DNA from 3 places in the Paenibacillus naphthalenovorans genome. Region 2 is predicted to be linked to each of the others. Evidence: riboswitches for the same ligand, from Rfam matches in the RefSeq annotation. Region 2 holds a riboswitch; each other region holds the start of a gene.
What was found. A riboswitch is a leader RNA that binds a small molecule or an ion and turns the genes downstream of it on or off. The one in region 2 is predicted to bind cyclic di-GMP.

Region 1: it holds a riboswitch for cyclic di-GMP, as region 2 does, so the genes downstream of both, IJ22_RS23855 (sensor domain-containing protein) here and IJ22_RS13390 (flagellar assembly protein A) in region 2, are expected to answer to the same signal.
Region 3: it holds a riboswitch for cyclic di-GMP, as region 2 does, so the genes downstream of both, IJ22_RS27145 (aspartyl-phosphate phosphatase Spo0E family protein) here and IJ22_RS13390 (flagellar assembly protein A) in region 2, are expected to answer to the same signal.

What each region holds. Positions count from the first base shown of each region.
Region 1 is NZ_CP013652.1:4,834,262-4,839,348, forward strand. It holds gene IJ22_RS23835 (acetaldehyde dehydrogenase (acetylating)) at 1-55, shown strand, start outside; gene dmpG (4-hydroxy-2-oxovalerate aldolase) at 82-1,107, shown strand; gene IJ22_RS23845 (2-keto-4-pentenoate hydratase) at 1,123-1,905, shown strand; gene IJ22_RS23850 (alpha/beta fold hydrolase) at 1,949-2,767, shown strand; cyclic di-GMP riboswitch class II at 3,113-3,196, shown strand; gene IJ22_RS23855 (sensor domain-containing protein) at 3,288-5,087, shown strand, end outside.
Region 2 is NZ_CP013652.1:2,701,091-2,706,177, forward strand. It holds gene IJ22_RS13385 (HD-GYP domain-containing protein) at 1-486, opposite strand, end outside; gene IJ22_RS13390 (flagellar assembly protein A) at 513-2,423, opposite strand; cyclic di-GMP riboswitch class I at 2,524-2,609, opposite strand; gene IJ22_RS13395 (helix-turn-helix domain-containing protein) at 2,792-3,694, opposite strand; gene IJ22_RS13400 (DUF429 domain-containing protein) at 3,663-4,442, opposite strand; gene IJ22_RS26350 (hypothetical protein) at 4,439-4,588, opposite strand; gene lpdA (dihydrolipoyl dehydrogenase) at 4,757-5,087, opposite strand, start outside.
Region 3 is NZ_CP013652.1:1,374,401-1,379,487, reverse strand. It holds gene IJ22_RS06675 (stalk domain-containing protein) at 1-1,219, opposite strand, end outside; gene IJ22_RS06670 (HD-GYP domain-containing protein) at 1,391-2,023, opposite strand; gene IJ22_RS27145 (aspartyl-phosphate phosphatase Spo0E family protein) at 2,070-2,255, opposite strand; cyclic di-GMP riboswitch class I at 2,363-2,451, opposite strand; gene IJ22_RS06660 (ABC transporter ATP-binding protein) at 2,755-3,366, opposite strand; gene IJ22_RS06655 (ABC transporter ATP-binding protein) at 3,356-4,285, opposite strand; gene IJ22_RS06650 (ABC transporter permease) at 4,331-5,087, opposite strand, start outside.

The DNA.
Region 1 (5,087 bases), 2.1 Mb from region 2:
GAAGGTTGCGGAGGAAGTGGCGAAGAACCGGCTGTCCGAAGCCGCCGTATCATGAATCCGGGTCCGAGGGAGGAAGAGGGATTGAAGACGAATCAACGGATTACGATCACCGAGGTGGCGCTTCGCGACGGCAGCCATGCGATCAACCATCAATATACGGCAGATCAAGTGATCAGCATAGCGAAAGCGCTCGATGAAGCGAACGTTCCTTATATTGAAATATCCCACGGCGACGGACTTGCCGGGTCATCGCTGCAATACGGATTGTCGCGGACGAACGAGATGGAATTGATCGAAGCGGCCGTTTCTGTTTGTACCGCGTCGAAGATCGGAGTGCTGCTGCTCCCGGGGATCGGAACGATTCGCCATTTGAACGAGGCGGCGAAGTTGGGGATCGGCATGGCACGCATCGCCACCCACGTCACGGAGGCGGACATTTCCGCACAGCATATCGCAAGGTCTAAGGAGCTCGGGCTGCACACCGTCGGCTTTCTCATGATGTCGCATATGGCCCCGCCCCGGTTGCTCGCCGAACAAGCGAAATTAATGGAAAGCTACGGGGCGGATACCGTCTACGTGGTCGATTCGGCCGGAGCGCTGCTGCCCCATCAGGTGACGGAGCGAATCCGCGCGCTCACGCAGTCGCTCTCCGTTCCGGTTGGGTTTCACGGGCATAATAATTTGTCCCTTGCGATGGGAAATACGCTGGCGGCGATTGAGGCGGGCGCGACCTGGATTGACGGCAGCGTCCGCTGTCTCGGCGCAGGCGCCGGCAATACCCAGACGGAAGTGCTGGTCGCGGTGCTGGACCGTTTGGGCATCGAAACCGGCATCGACGTTTATAAAATCATGGATTTGGCGGAGGAGATCGTTGCGCCGATTCTGCTGAAGCCGCAGGAAATTACAAGAGGCAGTCTTATCCTCGGTTATGCGGGGGTGTACTCCAGCTTCCTGCTTCATGCGGAACGGGCGGCGGAGAAATTCGGGCTTGATGCCAGAGACATTCTGTTGGAAATCGGAAGACACAAGGCGGTAGGCGGGCAGGAGGATATGATTATGAGCGTTGCGGCCGAACTGGCGAAAGGAAAGCGGGAAGCGCCGGTTTAGGATGGGGGGATGTCCATGAATCCAAGTGGTTATGAGGAAATGGCCTTGTTTTTAATCGAGTCGGAGGTCGGCAAACGAGAAGTCGAGCGGTTTACCAAGCGGCGGCCCGAATTGACGGTGGAAGACGGCTACCGCATTCAGGAAGCGCTCATCGCCCGAAAGCTGGAGCAGGGCTATCGGGTGATCGGGCCCAAGATGGGGCTGACGAGCCGGGCGAAGATGAAGCAAATGAACGTTGAAGCGCCGATTTACGGATTCATTTTTGATTATATGGTCGTGGAAGGCGATGTGCTTCGACTCGATGAGCTGATCCATCCGAAGGTGGAAGCGGAAATCGCGTTTGTGCTGGCAGCGGACGTACAGGGACCGGGAGTGACGGCTGCGCAGGTGTTGGCGGCGACGGAATATGTCGTGCCTGCGCTGGAGATCATTGACAGCCGATATGAGGACTTCCAGTTTGCGCTGCCGGATGTCGTAGCGGACAACGCTTCGTCGTCTCGCGTGTTTATCGGCTCGGGCTTCAGAAGTCCCGTCGGCTTGGAGCTCGATTTGATCGGCGTTACGTTATCGATCAACGGAGAATGGAAGGACGCCGGAGCGGGAGCGGAAGTATTGGGCCATCCGGCCGAATCGGTGGCGATGCTGGCCAATATGTTATCCCGCAGAGGTCAGTCGTTAAAGGCGGGTCAGGTCATCCTGAGCGGCGGCATAACGGGTGCGCACACTTTGAAAGCCGGGGATACGGTCACGGCGATCTGGGACCGGCTGGGAACGATGCAATTCAGGGTGCAAGGTTGAAGTGCCGGCTTACATTCATATTATTTATCGGGGAGGTTGGCGTATGCAGGAGCAAGGATTGTATGACACGATCGGCGGTCATCGCGTGTATTATCATGAAGCCGGACAAGGGGAGCCGCTGCTTTTGATTCACGGTTCCGGGCCTGGGGTTTCGGCTTGGGCGAATTGGCGTTTGGTGTATCCGATTTTATCGAAGCATTATCACGTATACGCTCCGGATCTGATCGGCTTCGGCTCGTCGGAAAAACCCCCTTCGGCTCAATACGGGGTGGACGCGTGGGTGGAGCAGCTGATCGCATTCATTGAAGCGAAGCATATCGGGCCGACGTCGATCGTCGGTAATTCCCTCGGCGGCTGTCTTGCTCTGCATTTGGCCTATCGAAGGCCGGATCTGGTGAAAAAGCTGGTGCTAATGGGGAGCGTAGGTGTTTCCTTCCCTCTGACGGAAGGTCTGGACCGTGTGTGGGGCTATACGCCGGATCCGGAAACAATGAGACAGTTGATCCAAATTTTTTCCTATGACAAAAGCTTTGCCGAAAACAGCGATCTGGTGCATATGCGTTATCAAGCCACTTTGAACGAAGAAAACCAGTCGGCCTTCGCTTCGATGTTCCCCGCCCCGCGGCAGCGCCATATCGATGCGATGGCTTTAAAGGAGGATCAAATCAAACGGATCGATTGTCCGGTGCTGCTCGTGCACGGTCGGGAAGACGAAGTGATTCCGGTCGAACAGACCAGCTGGAAATTGGCGCAGCTGCTGCCGAATGCGGAGTTTCATATGTTTTCAACATGCGGACATTGGACGCAGATCGAAAAGACGAATTCGTTCTGCACATTGGTGGAATATTTTTTGCAAAAATAGATGCTTTATAACGGAAAAGAAGCCGCGCCGCAGGCTGCCGCGGGCGGCTTCATGGCGTGATCGCCCGCCCGTTGAATTGAAAAAAGGAAATGTGCAGTGTGAAGATCAGGCTGGGGCCCTGGTCTTTTTTTCGTTCCCGGCGGATCATTTTACAATCAAGATATTGGAAATTAATTTTCGATCGTTTATAATAAAAACCAGGTCCGTCGTCCTAGAAACAGGAGCGCGCGAGAAGCGGACTATTCCTCTTCATGAGGCCGAAAGGCTACCCGTCAGTCCCGGCAGCCGGCCCGGATAAGGGTGTCTTTCTTGGAGTATTGTGAACGCAATGATGATCATAACCCCCATCTTTGTGGAAGCCATGATCAGCCATTCTCAACTGGGCACTTGAATGGCTGGGAGCGAGTAGTGCAACCGACCCCATAATCTATAGGGTCGGTTTATTTTTTACAATGAATTTCGGTGGAGCCGAACCATTCCGGCGGCATCCTTCCAAATCAAATTTAACGGGTGATGAGAGATGAGAAATCAAGGTTCAAATCGTGTGTCCGTTTCACCAACATATCCTTTTTTGGAAAGCCCATTATTCGAAAAGGACGAGAAATTGAAAAATATTTTAAAGGAATTGGCCGATATCAGGCATGCCTTGGACCAGTCCTCCATTGTGGCCATAACCGACCCGCGCGGGATCATACTCTACGTTAATGAACAGTTTTGCAGAATCTCCCGATATGAAAGGGAAGAATTGCTTGGTCAGGACCATCGGATACTTAATTCCGGGTATCACTCCCGTGATTTTTTTAAGAACATGTGGGCCACCATCGGATCCGGAGATATTTGGAGGGGGGAAATACGGAATAAAGCCAAAGACGGATCATTCTATTGGGTAGATACGACCATCGTTCCTTTTTTAAATGAACAAGGAAGACCGTATCAATATGTTTCGATTCGAAATGATATCAGCCTCCGAAAACAAATGGAAGAAGAGATCAGGAAAAGCGAGGAAAGATACCGTTTAATCACCGAAAATTCGTCGGACCTGATTTCAATCATTGATGCGGAGGGGAATTTTTTGTATGTGTCTCCTTCCCACGCAAGCTTATTAGGACACGATTTGGCTGATTTTGAATCCAGCCAAATCCTTCAATGGGTGCATGAAGAAGACCGCGAGACGGTCGTTGATGCGATTGAGAGCCGGCTGGCCGCAAGAAAAGAGTCTCCGCCGCTGGAGTTCCGGGTCCGTACGAGGGGCGGCAGCTATTGCTATATGGAAACCAAGATCAATCCGATCCTCAACCAATCGGGCGAAGTCAACAGCCTGACTCTGATTATGCGGGATATCACCGAACGGAAAAAGTCGGAACAAACGATTTACCATTTAGCTTACCACGATACATTGACGGATTTGCCGAACCGGAGATTATTTATGGATCGGTTGCGTAAAGAAGTCCATCAAGCTAAGCGCCGTCATTCACAATTGGCCGTCATATTTCTTGATTTGGATCGGTTTAAATATATTAATGATTCGCTCGGTCATGAGGCCGGAGATCTTTTTCTCATCGAAGCAGCCAAAAGAATCAGTCATTGCATTCGTTCGAATGATATGGTCGCCCGATTGGGGGGCGATGAGTTTATCGTATTATTGACGAACCTGTCGAGTTCGGCGGAGGTCGAATCCATATCTCAAAGGATCCAAACCAGCCTCCAGGAACCGATCGAGCTGTTCGGGCAGCGCCATTGTATTTCTTGCAGCATGGGTATCGCCCTTTTTCCATCGGATGGGAGGGACCCGGATGAATTGTTAAAACGAGCGGATATGGCTCTATATGCTGTGAAGGATAGCGGCAGGAATGGAGTTTCATTCTTTCATTCGGATATGGAAGAGCGTTCTTTGGAACGCATCCTGTTGGAAAATGAACTGAAAAAGGCCATTCAATATGAGCAATTTCGTATTGATTATCAGCCCAAACTCGACCTTGCGACAGGGAAAGTAACCGGCATGGAAGCGCTTGTTCGTTGGGATCATCCCGAATTAGGGAGGATCGCGCCGAATAAATTCATACCTATAGCCGAAGAAACCGGATTAATCATTCCTTTGGGAGAATGGGTTCTTCGCCGAGGATGTGAGCAAAATAAACATTGGCAGGATCAAGGATACCCTCCGTTAAAAGTTTCCGTGAATTTGTCTGCCCGACAATTCTATCAACCTGACCTGTTGGACATGATCAGCAGGATATTGAAGGATACCGGACTGGAACCGCAATGGCTGGAACTTGAGGTTACAGAAAGTATTTTTGCGGACATAGACAATGCGGCAGCG
Region 2 (5,087 bases):
TTGCGGAACGAACAGCTTGCCCACATCGTGAAGAAGGCCGGCCAAGGTGATTCGAACCCGTTCATTTACGGACAGGCCGAGCCATTTGGCCAGCAATCCCGCCATCACGCCGACTCCGACACTGTGCTTGTACGTATCTTCATCCTGCTTCTCCAGCGTCAACAAAATGCGGTACGTATCCGAACGGCCCGAAATACGCATGATGGCCGGCAGAACCGTACGGCATACCTTGTCGACAGGAACCCTTCCGGCGGCGCGGATATCCGCAAACATCTCCTTCATCTCACGGATAGCAAGCCGTACAAGCTGCTCAGGCTCAAATTCCGGGAGAATCACATCCGTACTGTCAAGTTTAAGACCGTGCTCTTGAAGCGATTTAAGGCTTTCCGTTGTAAGAATGGAGGAAGCTGGCAGAATTAATAGTCCATTTCGATTATATATATTTTTATTCAACCTCTTGCCCAGAAGATGCGATTTTTCTATCAACTGGCGTAAACCTTTATCGTCCGTCATCACGCCAATTTACCGTTGGTCTGTTGATTTTGAATGCCTCTGGCGGAATATACGCGGCTTTTTACCCATTCCATATCGATCGTCTGATTCTCCATGTGCTCCAGAATTTCGATGCAGTAATTTTCGATGCATACCCTGCCGGAGCTCATGCTCTTCAGAATAATTTTCGTCTTGGACCTTAAAACCGACGGAGCCCCCGTCTGACCGCCGACCATCATGGCGGAAATCATGCCGTCCGCCTCCAAACGGGAGCCTCGGCATACGGCATCTTTGTCATAAAATACAATATTGGCCGCTGAGTACAGGTCGCTTTGCAGCACCCCTTCTTTTCGGATCAAAATGTCGCCGTTGGATTTGAGCGTGGATAAATGGCACTGCCCGATATCGATCCGTACTTTGGCTTCTTGCATGCTGCCGACATGCTGGACCGTCTCCCTGAGAGAATTCAAAATGCCGAGAATCGTTCCGTGAGAAATCAATTGCGGCATCCGGGAGAGCTGAAGGAACCGTTCCAGCATGTCTTTAAGATTCAGCCAAGCCGTCTTGTCTCGGGACCGGATATTAATAATCACCGATAACGCTTCTTTGGCCAGTTTATAAATATCTTTAAACTTGTTTTCCACGAGCAGTAAAATAATTTGTCCGTAATGGGGCTTCTGCCCCTTCTTTTCCACCATCTCGAAAAGAAGCTTCGCTGCTTCAAGCAGCTGTTCGAATTGGGACATTAACAATTTGGAATTGTTGTAAAGCCGGTTATACAACACCCCGAAATAACCGGAGTACAGATTGCTTTTGATCGCATTGCCTTGAATGTAAATGCTGCCGGTTGCCGTGACGGTAGCGTTGTAGACACTGCCTGAGATATACACATTGCCAAGCGACTCGACGATCATGCTTTCCATCACGTTTCCATAAATGATAATGTCGCCGGAAAAAACAATATGTCCCGTTTCAATATTGACATCGCCGGGTACGATATAAGCCTTCGTAATATCAAAAAACTTCGTTTGGTTGCCGGTGATGCGCGGTCTTCCTTCTCTAAGAGCGATAACGAAGCCGTCCTCCCGGATTTGCACCCCGTCTTTGGCTACAATAACAATATCCTTCGGTTCTTTTGGCCGAATGAAATTGCCATATACGTCGTAGCCGACGGTCCCTTCTTCCGGCGGAATTTTTCGGGCGATCACATCTCCCGGAGTGACCGAAGGAATATTTAAATGATTTCTGTAATCGACCACGCCCCCGATTTCCACATACTGATTTTCCACCTGCTCTGTGAAAAAGAGCTGCAGCTCCGCATCCTTTCCGGGAACCGGAGGCTTTCCCCGCGCGATCAGAATCGGCTCGAATGTCGGGTTAAGCACTTCCTCAAACACTGCCCCGATGTTCCGGTTTTTCGTGATCGACAAACGATCCAGCTCAAGAATAATATCGTTAAACTCCAGTTTGTTAAGAATAATCGATTGGTCTTCTTCCGCTCTGAGAACCAAATGGGCGGCAGGCTCGCACTCGCTGAGCTTCCATACATACCTGACGGGTGAATGCACAAGCAGGTAGGCTTGCATACGATCCTCGGATACCTGAATTTCAAACAATGGAGATTCCTCTACGGACCACTCCAGCTTGTCCTTGGATGTTACGGTTACCGTACCGGAGACCGCTTCTCCATTTACAGTCAGCTTGACCGGGGGTATAGCCTCAATGGTAAGGGGCGACATCTCGTCATCCGACGTATGTACAAAAATTTCATTTCCGCTTACACTAAACCAGCCTCGGTTCGTATTTTCTTTATGCCCGCCGAGAGCTTCCTCTTTGGAATAATCCGACAAACCGGCACCATTCGGCGCTGAATCCAACGCCAACGATTTTATCATTTTGACCAATTCCATTTCCGTAATAGAGTCGGACATCCGGACTACCTCCTTCCTCTGAATCAAGCGTTTTGCAGCTTAGAAAAAATGCACCTTCTCCAGCCGGGGAAAGGTGCATGAAAAATACGTTCCTTCCATTATCGGCGGCATGGCTGCCATAGCATGAAATACTTTAGGCCCATTGCTTTGCGTCCTTGCCTTTCGACAAGTTTGCCATTATCGTAATGAAATATTCCGTTTTATAATTAAATTATAATCAAGCAGATCGGCAAACGACAACACGATATAAGACAAAAGGACTAATCCATGCTTGTAGAAAGTATTTTATGTGTCATTTTTCGCTAAGATTCGACAAAAAGGTTAAAACATTGCATTATTTACGCCCGTTTTTACATATTGTTACAGATCTAATCGCGCCAAAGCTCGGTAATCGGAACACCCAGTGCATCCGCAATACATTGTATGGTATATTTATGCGGGTTTGTAATTTTTCCGTTTCTCATTTTGGAGATCGTGCCCATGGACAGTCCGGTCAGCTCAGAAAGCCTGGTTGCCGTCATACGGCGTTCCGCCATCAGCATGCGCAGCGTAACAGCTATTCCCGACGGTTCCCGTGTTTGCCCGTTTGCCAGGCATTTGCCGACAAAGGCAATTCGGGTGACTTCCTGCCTGCCGTTTAACAGAGGTTGAAAGCGAAATTCCATATCTGCCTGTCGATGGTTATGTACCCACTCCAGCGCCATACTGAAGCCGGATGCGGACAATAAGGCCTGGCGGAGCGAGTGCCTTACCTGAAGCAAATGTTTGGATCCGACAAAAGAAAGAAACGGCTGCGCTAACAAATCTTTTCTCTGCAGATCCAGCAAGGGGCCGTGGAGCGAGCAATCGGTAAAGCGGAATTTCGTCGTCAGCGTTCCGCTTACCTCATACCCCGTACCCTGCCGTAAAATCCATTTTTTGTCGCTGACGTCTCTGACAACCATAATATAGTAATAGACCCCATCCATAACCGTTTCGCGTAAAGATAGCTCCACATCCACTTGATGCCCGTGTTTTACGGTCCATCTCTCTTCCGAAAACAGAACCTCATCATACTCAAAAAACTCCGGGCGCTTCAATACCCAATCCCTGTATTCAGCCGATAGAAAAGATAAGAAGGATGCCTGCCCCAGCTCTTCTTTTGTATAGCCGATGATCTGGAAAAAAGCCGGATTCGCCTCCTCGACCATGAATTGACGGCCATCCCATTTGCAAAGACAGATGCCAACCGCAGCCTTTTCAACCATCAAGCTTGCCCAACGATTCGGCATTGTGCTTTTCCAACCTTTCCTCTTTAAGAAAACAGTAATAAGCTATGATCCGTTGTATTCCCAAGCGGTCCCCATCTCCGCCCTCGGGCAGCTGCCTCGGTCTGCCTTCACTCAACCATGCCGTTACCGCGAGCACAAGCGCATCGACGATATCGTCCCGCGCCACCGCTTTGCGCGGATACCGCAGCATCAGCTCTTCGACAACCTCGTCGGCTTGTGCATACACGCCCCGCAGATGCGCCATACGCTCGTCAAAGCCCGCCTGGCTCTTCTTCCCGCTGTGCATCGGGCCGCCGAAAAGCTGTGCGAGGCAAAGCTCCGGATGCGACTCGCGAAACGTTAAGCGGGCCGCTTCATCCTGCCGGAGCAGCCGGTCCAGCGTGCGAATCTTCGGGACAAGCGCCCAGGTTTGGCGCGATAATCCCCGACCGCTGAGCCTGCGCTGGAGCGCATTCGCCTGCGCATAATCCGTGGCACTCAGCACCTCGCGGACGGGCGCAGGGAATATGCTGGACGCCCGTCCGGGCTTCAGCAGCTGCCGCGCCAGCACATCGCAGCGTCGCGGCTCGCTGCCGTCGGCCAGACCGATCGGCATATCGATCAACAACAACGCTGCCTGCCGATACGCCGCCCATAGGCTTTCCAGGTCCTCGAACACCCCCGCCGTCCAGCTTCCGTCAATCGTAAGCTCCACCGTCAGCCAGCCCGCCGGGCAGCCGTCAATGCCTGCAAAGGAGCCGCCCTTCATGAGTTTTCCGGCTCCGCTTTGCCGGCACCCGGATTCAACTGCAAAAACCGCTCAGCCATAAACCTTGTCCCGCACTCCCGATCCCATTCGTCCGCGGCTTGCTTGTTTTCGTCCCGATCCGCCAATAAACAGGTATGCGCTTGCATAGTTGAACACGCCCTTTATCCCTTGGTCATTGTCTTTATTATACATCCTTTTGCATGGAACGGACATGCTGAGACAAGGACAAATAGCGCCTCGGCATCCGTACTGCTTTAAACGCAAAAAGCCGAGGATACATGGATTTCCATTCATCCTCGGCTTTTCATTCTTTCTTACTTCCCTAACTGGTGAATCGGATGGCCAAGCGCGCCTTCGGCAGCGTCCATGGTAATCTCGCCAAGCGTCGGGTGCGCATGGATCGTGAGCGCGATATCTTCAAGCGTGGCTCCCATCTCAATGGCCAGCGTCAGCTCGGCGATCAGGTTGGACGCTTCTGCACCGACGACAAACCCGCCAAGCAACAGTCCGCTGTCTTTGTCGCCGATCAGCTTCACGAAGCCGTCGGTGGCGTTCATCGATTGCGCGCGTCCGTTAGCTCCATACGGGAACTTGCCTACGACGACATTGATGCCCTTCTCTTTTGCTTCCGTCTCGCTGAGACCG
Region 3 (5,087 bases), 1.3 Mb from region 2:
GCTTCTGCTTCCCGATGCCGCGAATCGGCTCCGTATGAAAATTCCAGGCTTTCTCGAGCGTTTGGGATACCCCGTTCACTGTTACGCCCAGCTTCACATATGCAGCATATGAAGTGTCTGGCTTTAGGGGCTCGGGTGGAATTAAGATGACGCTGTTGGTTAAATGATCGTCATTGCTCGGACTGTTTTGCAGCAGCTTCACCGGTTGACCCGATTCATCCTTCAAAGTCGCTTCAAGCAACTGGACTTCGCCAACGCCTTTTCCCGTTACGACTACCTTAAGCGGATACCCGACGGGATAATCTCTTGACGTATGCATACGTATTGGATCCGGATTTTCGTAACCGTCAAAAATCAGTGGAACATAGGGATCCCCGGGGGCAGGAGAGACCGTCATCTCCGTTTCGGAGTTTTCCCCATAGCCAAACATGATGACGACATAATCCCCGACCATCTCTATACCTGCTTCCGTAACATGCGGCATTAAAAAGGGCTTGCGGTGATACGGCGCATCAAACAGCTGGTCGATGGAATCCACGAGATTTCCCGTTTTAAAAGAAACATTTTCTCCGACGCCGCGAAAATATCCGGCATAAACCGCACGCTCGGAAGGGGTGGCTCCTATATAACCGGGCAATCCCTTCTTTTGATCATGCAGCGAAACCGAAGGCGTCGTCTCCCCTGCACGGTTCGTGAACAAATATTGGGCATGGAGTTGGGCAGCTAACGTCAGATTCCCGTTGAGCTTGACCGGCTTTAATCCGTAAAGCATGCGATAATCGTTGATCGCTTTCAGACCCAGTTGACGGGTCTGTGAGTATGCGGCGGGAACTTCGCTTATAGGGTTGTCTGCTACCGTGAACGTCCAATTCAAATGAACCGTCTGATAACCGGTAAATTGCAGCTGCACTTCAACCGAATGCTCCCCTGGCGTTAATCCCGCAGTCGGTGTATATGTAAAACTCATCGTTTCTTTATCAAAAGTCCCCGAAACAAGCTTTTGATCCAGCTTCATACTAAACGAACCAACCTGCAGTCCGTTCCTTTCGCCAAGCTCAAAACCGATGGTTGGCTTGGATATGCCCACCGTTCCTTTCGGATACCCGAAATAGGAGAACGATTCCGCGTCCGCTCTCGGGGCCGGAATGGTCAGCATGGCGATCATCATCCAAAAGGCAAGCCATACCTTCCATGTCGTGGATGTAAGAACCTTCTTCACTTCTGATTTCCCTCCAATCTTGTATGCTTCGGCTCTTCCTGCCCTTCATTAATTTTAATTCATTACCTTCCCCTCATTTTCCTTCCGTCCTATCAAAAAACAATAATTTGTAACATTTTCAGCTGTCAAAAGCCAAAATAAGCCACCGGCGGTGACCTACTCATCTCATCGTCATACGATTCCCGAATGATATATAGCTCTCGTATGATAGGCGAACGAATGTACGGAGTCTCTTTGAATATGTTCCAATATCATATCCTGGATGGTGAGAAACACCTGAACATAATGACCGTCAAATTGCGAATAACTCTGGTTCAGCAGTTCTTCGCGAGCGTGCTGTATGGACATCCCTTTTTTATAGGGGCGATCCGATATCATACAGTCGAAAGCATCCAATATCGAACAAATGCGGGCATATACAGGAATGTCGTTTCCCTTCAAGCCGCTGGGGTAGCCTGTACCGTCCCAACGCTCATGATGATAATGAATGGTATCGATGACATCCTGATCGGTAATTCCTTCCATGATGGCCATCTGAACTCCGAAAAAAGCATGACACTTCATATATTTCCACTCTTCCTGTGTGAGCGAGGATTTCTTTTTCAAAATGGAGTCATGGATGTGTACCTTGCCAATATCGTGTAAACAGCATCCTGCAATCAATTTTTGGGTTTGCAATTCATCAAAGTTCAGATAGGCCGCCATCAGCTTGGCCATTTTTCCAACCCTTATACTATGCTCATAGGTCACTATATCTTTGACCAGCAATTGTGTTAGTCCGTTTACCGCCTGTTCACCGTTCACTGACATCACCCTTTCCGTAAAATACCTCTCATTGTCCTTATTTCATTCATGTCAATCGCTTGATATACTCTTGGTATCTGATCACCGCACAATCCAATTCCTTGCTTAATGCTTTAACTTCCGGATCGGATAAACAAAGCTTGATGTTGAATATGCCATGCATTTTGAATCGAATTCTCTCAATTTCTTCCGATAAATGTTTCAATCGCTTTTCATTAAAAACACCGTACATGGCCTCTCACCATCCTCACAGGCTATAACATCCTCTTTTTAACGAAGCCATCTTTTTCGATTACAATAAAAAAGAAAACCCTCCGAATGAAGGGTTTTCTTCCTCATTCCGGCGGCTGGCTGGCATGGTGTGTTTCCACACGTTAGCCCCTTTAGCTTTGCGACACCACTTTTCAATGGCTGTGCCTTGATCGGACTATCATTGTTTGTACATTGTTACAATTTGGTGCAAAAGAAATATGTATATTGGCAAAACTATCGACATGGATAGTGTTAATTTATGGTGTTTCGACATCTTTTCTTTTATTCTAACACATTTTCCACAATTTGACTATCATTTTTACGAGTCTTTAGTACTATATTTTAGAATATCATCTAGGTCTTTTTACATTAAAAAACACCAGTACGAAACTAAATTCGCAGCTGGTGTGTTTTGCATGCCGATTTCCAGTCCCCTGCCGGTTCGGAAGTTTTATATTTCTCGGCTTGTTGTCAACCCCCTAAAGCGTCCTTGAAGAGCCCCATTTCATTACCCGGGTGCAAACCCGTCCGATCAAATGCTTATCATGACTGATCACAAGCATTCCCATACCGCGCTTTTCGGCCGCCTCTAGCACCGCATGCCAGATTTGGGCCTGGGTTATGGCATCGAGCATCGTGGTAATCTCGTCGGCAATCAAAAAACGGGTGTTAGGACCAAGGGCCCTGGCGATACAGAATCGTTGGAGCTCGCCGCCGGACAACTCGCCGGGCCGCCGGTTTAGCCATTCCTCCTCAATGCCTAAAGAGGCAAGAAGCTGTTCATCGGGGTCCCAGCTCTCCTTCAGTACGGACCGCATGAGCCATCGCGGGTTGACCGCTTTTTCCGGATGCTGAAATATCAGCTGAACCGGAAGAAAGCCTTTGGAAGGCAGAGGAGCGCCATTCAACAGAACGCTTCCCTCCTTGGGCTTCTCATAGCCAGCCAGCACGCGGGCTAAAGTGGACTTGCCGCAACCGCTTGGCCCGACCAGCCCTACCACTTCACCGGGCTTGATCATGATGTCCATCCCCCTGAATATCCAGGAACCTTTTTCGTAATGAAAACCCAGATTTCGCCCTTCAAGAAGCATGGATGCACCTCACCGATCCGCCGCGCAGCCATCGCATCTCGGGCAGAGAGTTCATGCATTCGTTCGTAGCCATCGGACAGCGCGGAGCAAACCTGCAGCCTTCAGGGAGCGCACCCGGATGCGGCTGAAAGCCCGGGATCGGATCAAAACCGTTTTGCGGGAGCGCTCTCCACAATGCCTTGCTGTAAGGGTGCCGAAGCTTTTCCCCGCTGCCGGCGAAATCATCCGGACGGGCCGTCTCTACGGTCGTGCCGGCATAAATGATGGCTACTTTATGAGCGATCTGCAGGGCTGCTTCGATATCGTGAGTGATGAACAACACACCGCATCCCTGATCAGCCAGCTCTTTGAAGAAGCCAAGCGTCTCCTTGACAACGCCGGCGTCGAGACCGGGAGTCGGTTCATCGGCAATGACAAGCTTTGCACCGCTCACGCTTGCCGTGGAGACAAGAATCCGCCTGGCCATTCCGCCTGACAGTTGAAAAGGAAACATGCGTTCCACTTCAGCCCCCAGTCCATACCGTTCAAAAATCTCCCGCTGTTTCTTGACCGCTTCTTTAGCGTCTCCGCGGTTCGTCCGAACCTGCTCTCCTACGCGCATCAACGGATTTAGATAATTGACCGATTGCGGGACAAGAGCAATCTCGCGCCCCCTTAAAGCAGCTTGTCTGGCTGTCGTAAGCTCTTCTCCATCATAACGAATGGAGCCGGAGGTCTCCGCACTGTCCGGGAGAATCCCCAGGATCGCATGGGCCAACAGGCTCTTGCCTGCACCGCTTGACCCGACTAACGCAACGATCTCTCCGGCATGGACGGTAACATTCAGCTCCTGTACCACGTTCAGCTTTTTTTGCTGAAAACCGCGGGTATACTGCAGGAAGGAGATGCTTAAATGATTCACTTCCAAAAGAACGGACATTTCCGCACAAAACCTCCCTTACGTATGACTCATGACCCCAAAAAACTACTCATTCGACCTGTGCGTTTCCAGGAGCAGCCGCAGATTTTCACCTGCCGTATCGAAGGCCCGTACAATGATCAGCAAACAAAGGCCCGGAAAAAACGCCAGCCACCATAAGCCGGTCGATAAATATCGCATAGACTCGGACAGGATGATACCGATGGCCGGCTGATGAGGAGACAATCCCATGCCCAAGAACGAAATCGCCGCCTCATGCAGGATCGCATGCGGAAAAATAAGCAGCAGGCCCACCAACAGCTGAGGGATCAAATGAGGCGTCATATGTCTAACGGCTACCCACCAGCGGGACTTCCCGAATCGCCGCGAAATCTGAACAAACTCGGACGAACGCAGCTGCAGCACTTCGGCACGGATAATACGCGCCAGACTCGGCCAATGGGTCAGGGCAATCCCGATGACAACCCCTCTGACTCCGCCGCCCAGAACAAAGCTGATCAAAATAAGCGTGACCAGATGAGGCACACTCAAAAACAAATCGATCAACCAGCCGATGATGCGATCAACCGTTTTCCCCATCGTTGCGGCGAGCAGCCCCAGAACGGCGGCAATGCTTACACTCGCAACCGCAGCCATCATTCCGACTTGTATGCTCAGGGTCAATCCTTTTAAGGTGCGTGTAAACATATCCCTTCCCAGCCAGTCCGTGCCGAAAGGATGAGCAAGAGACGGAACCCGATTGCGCAGTTCCAGATGGGTCGATAAGCTTACGTCACCCAGCCAATGCCCAGTGAACCATGTT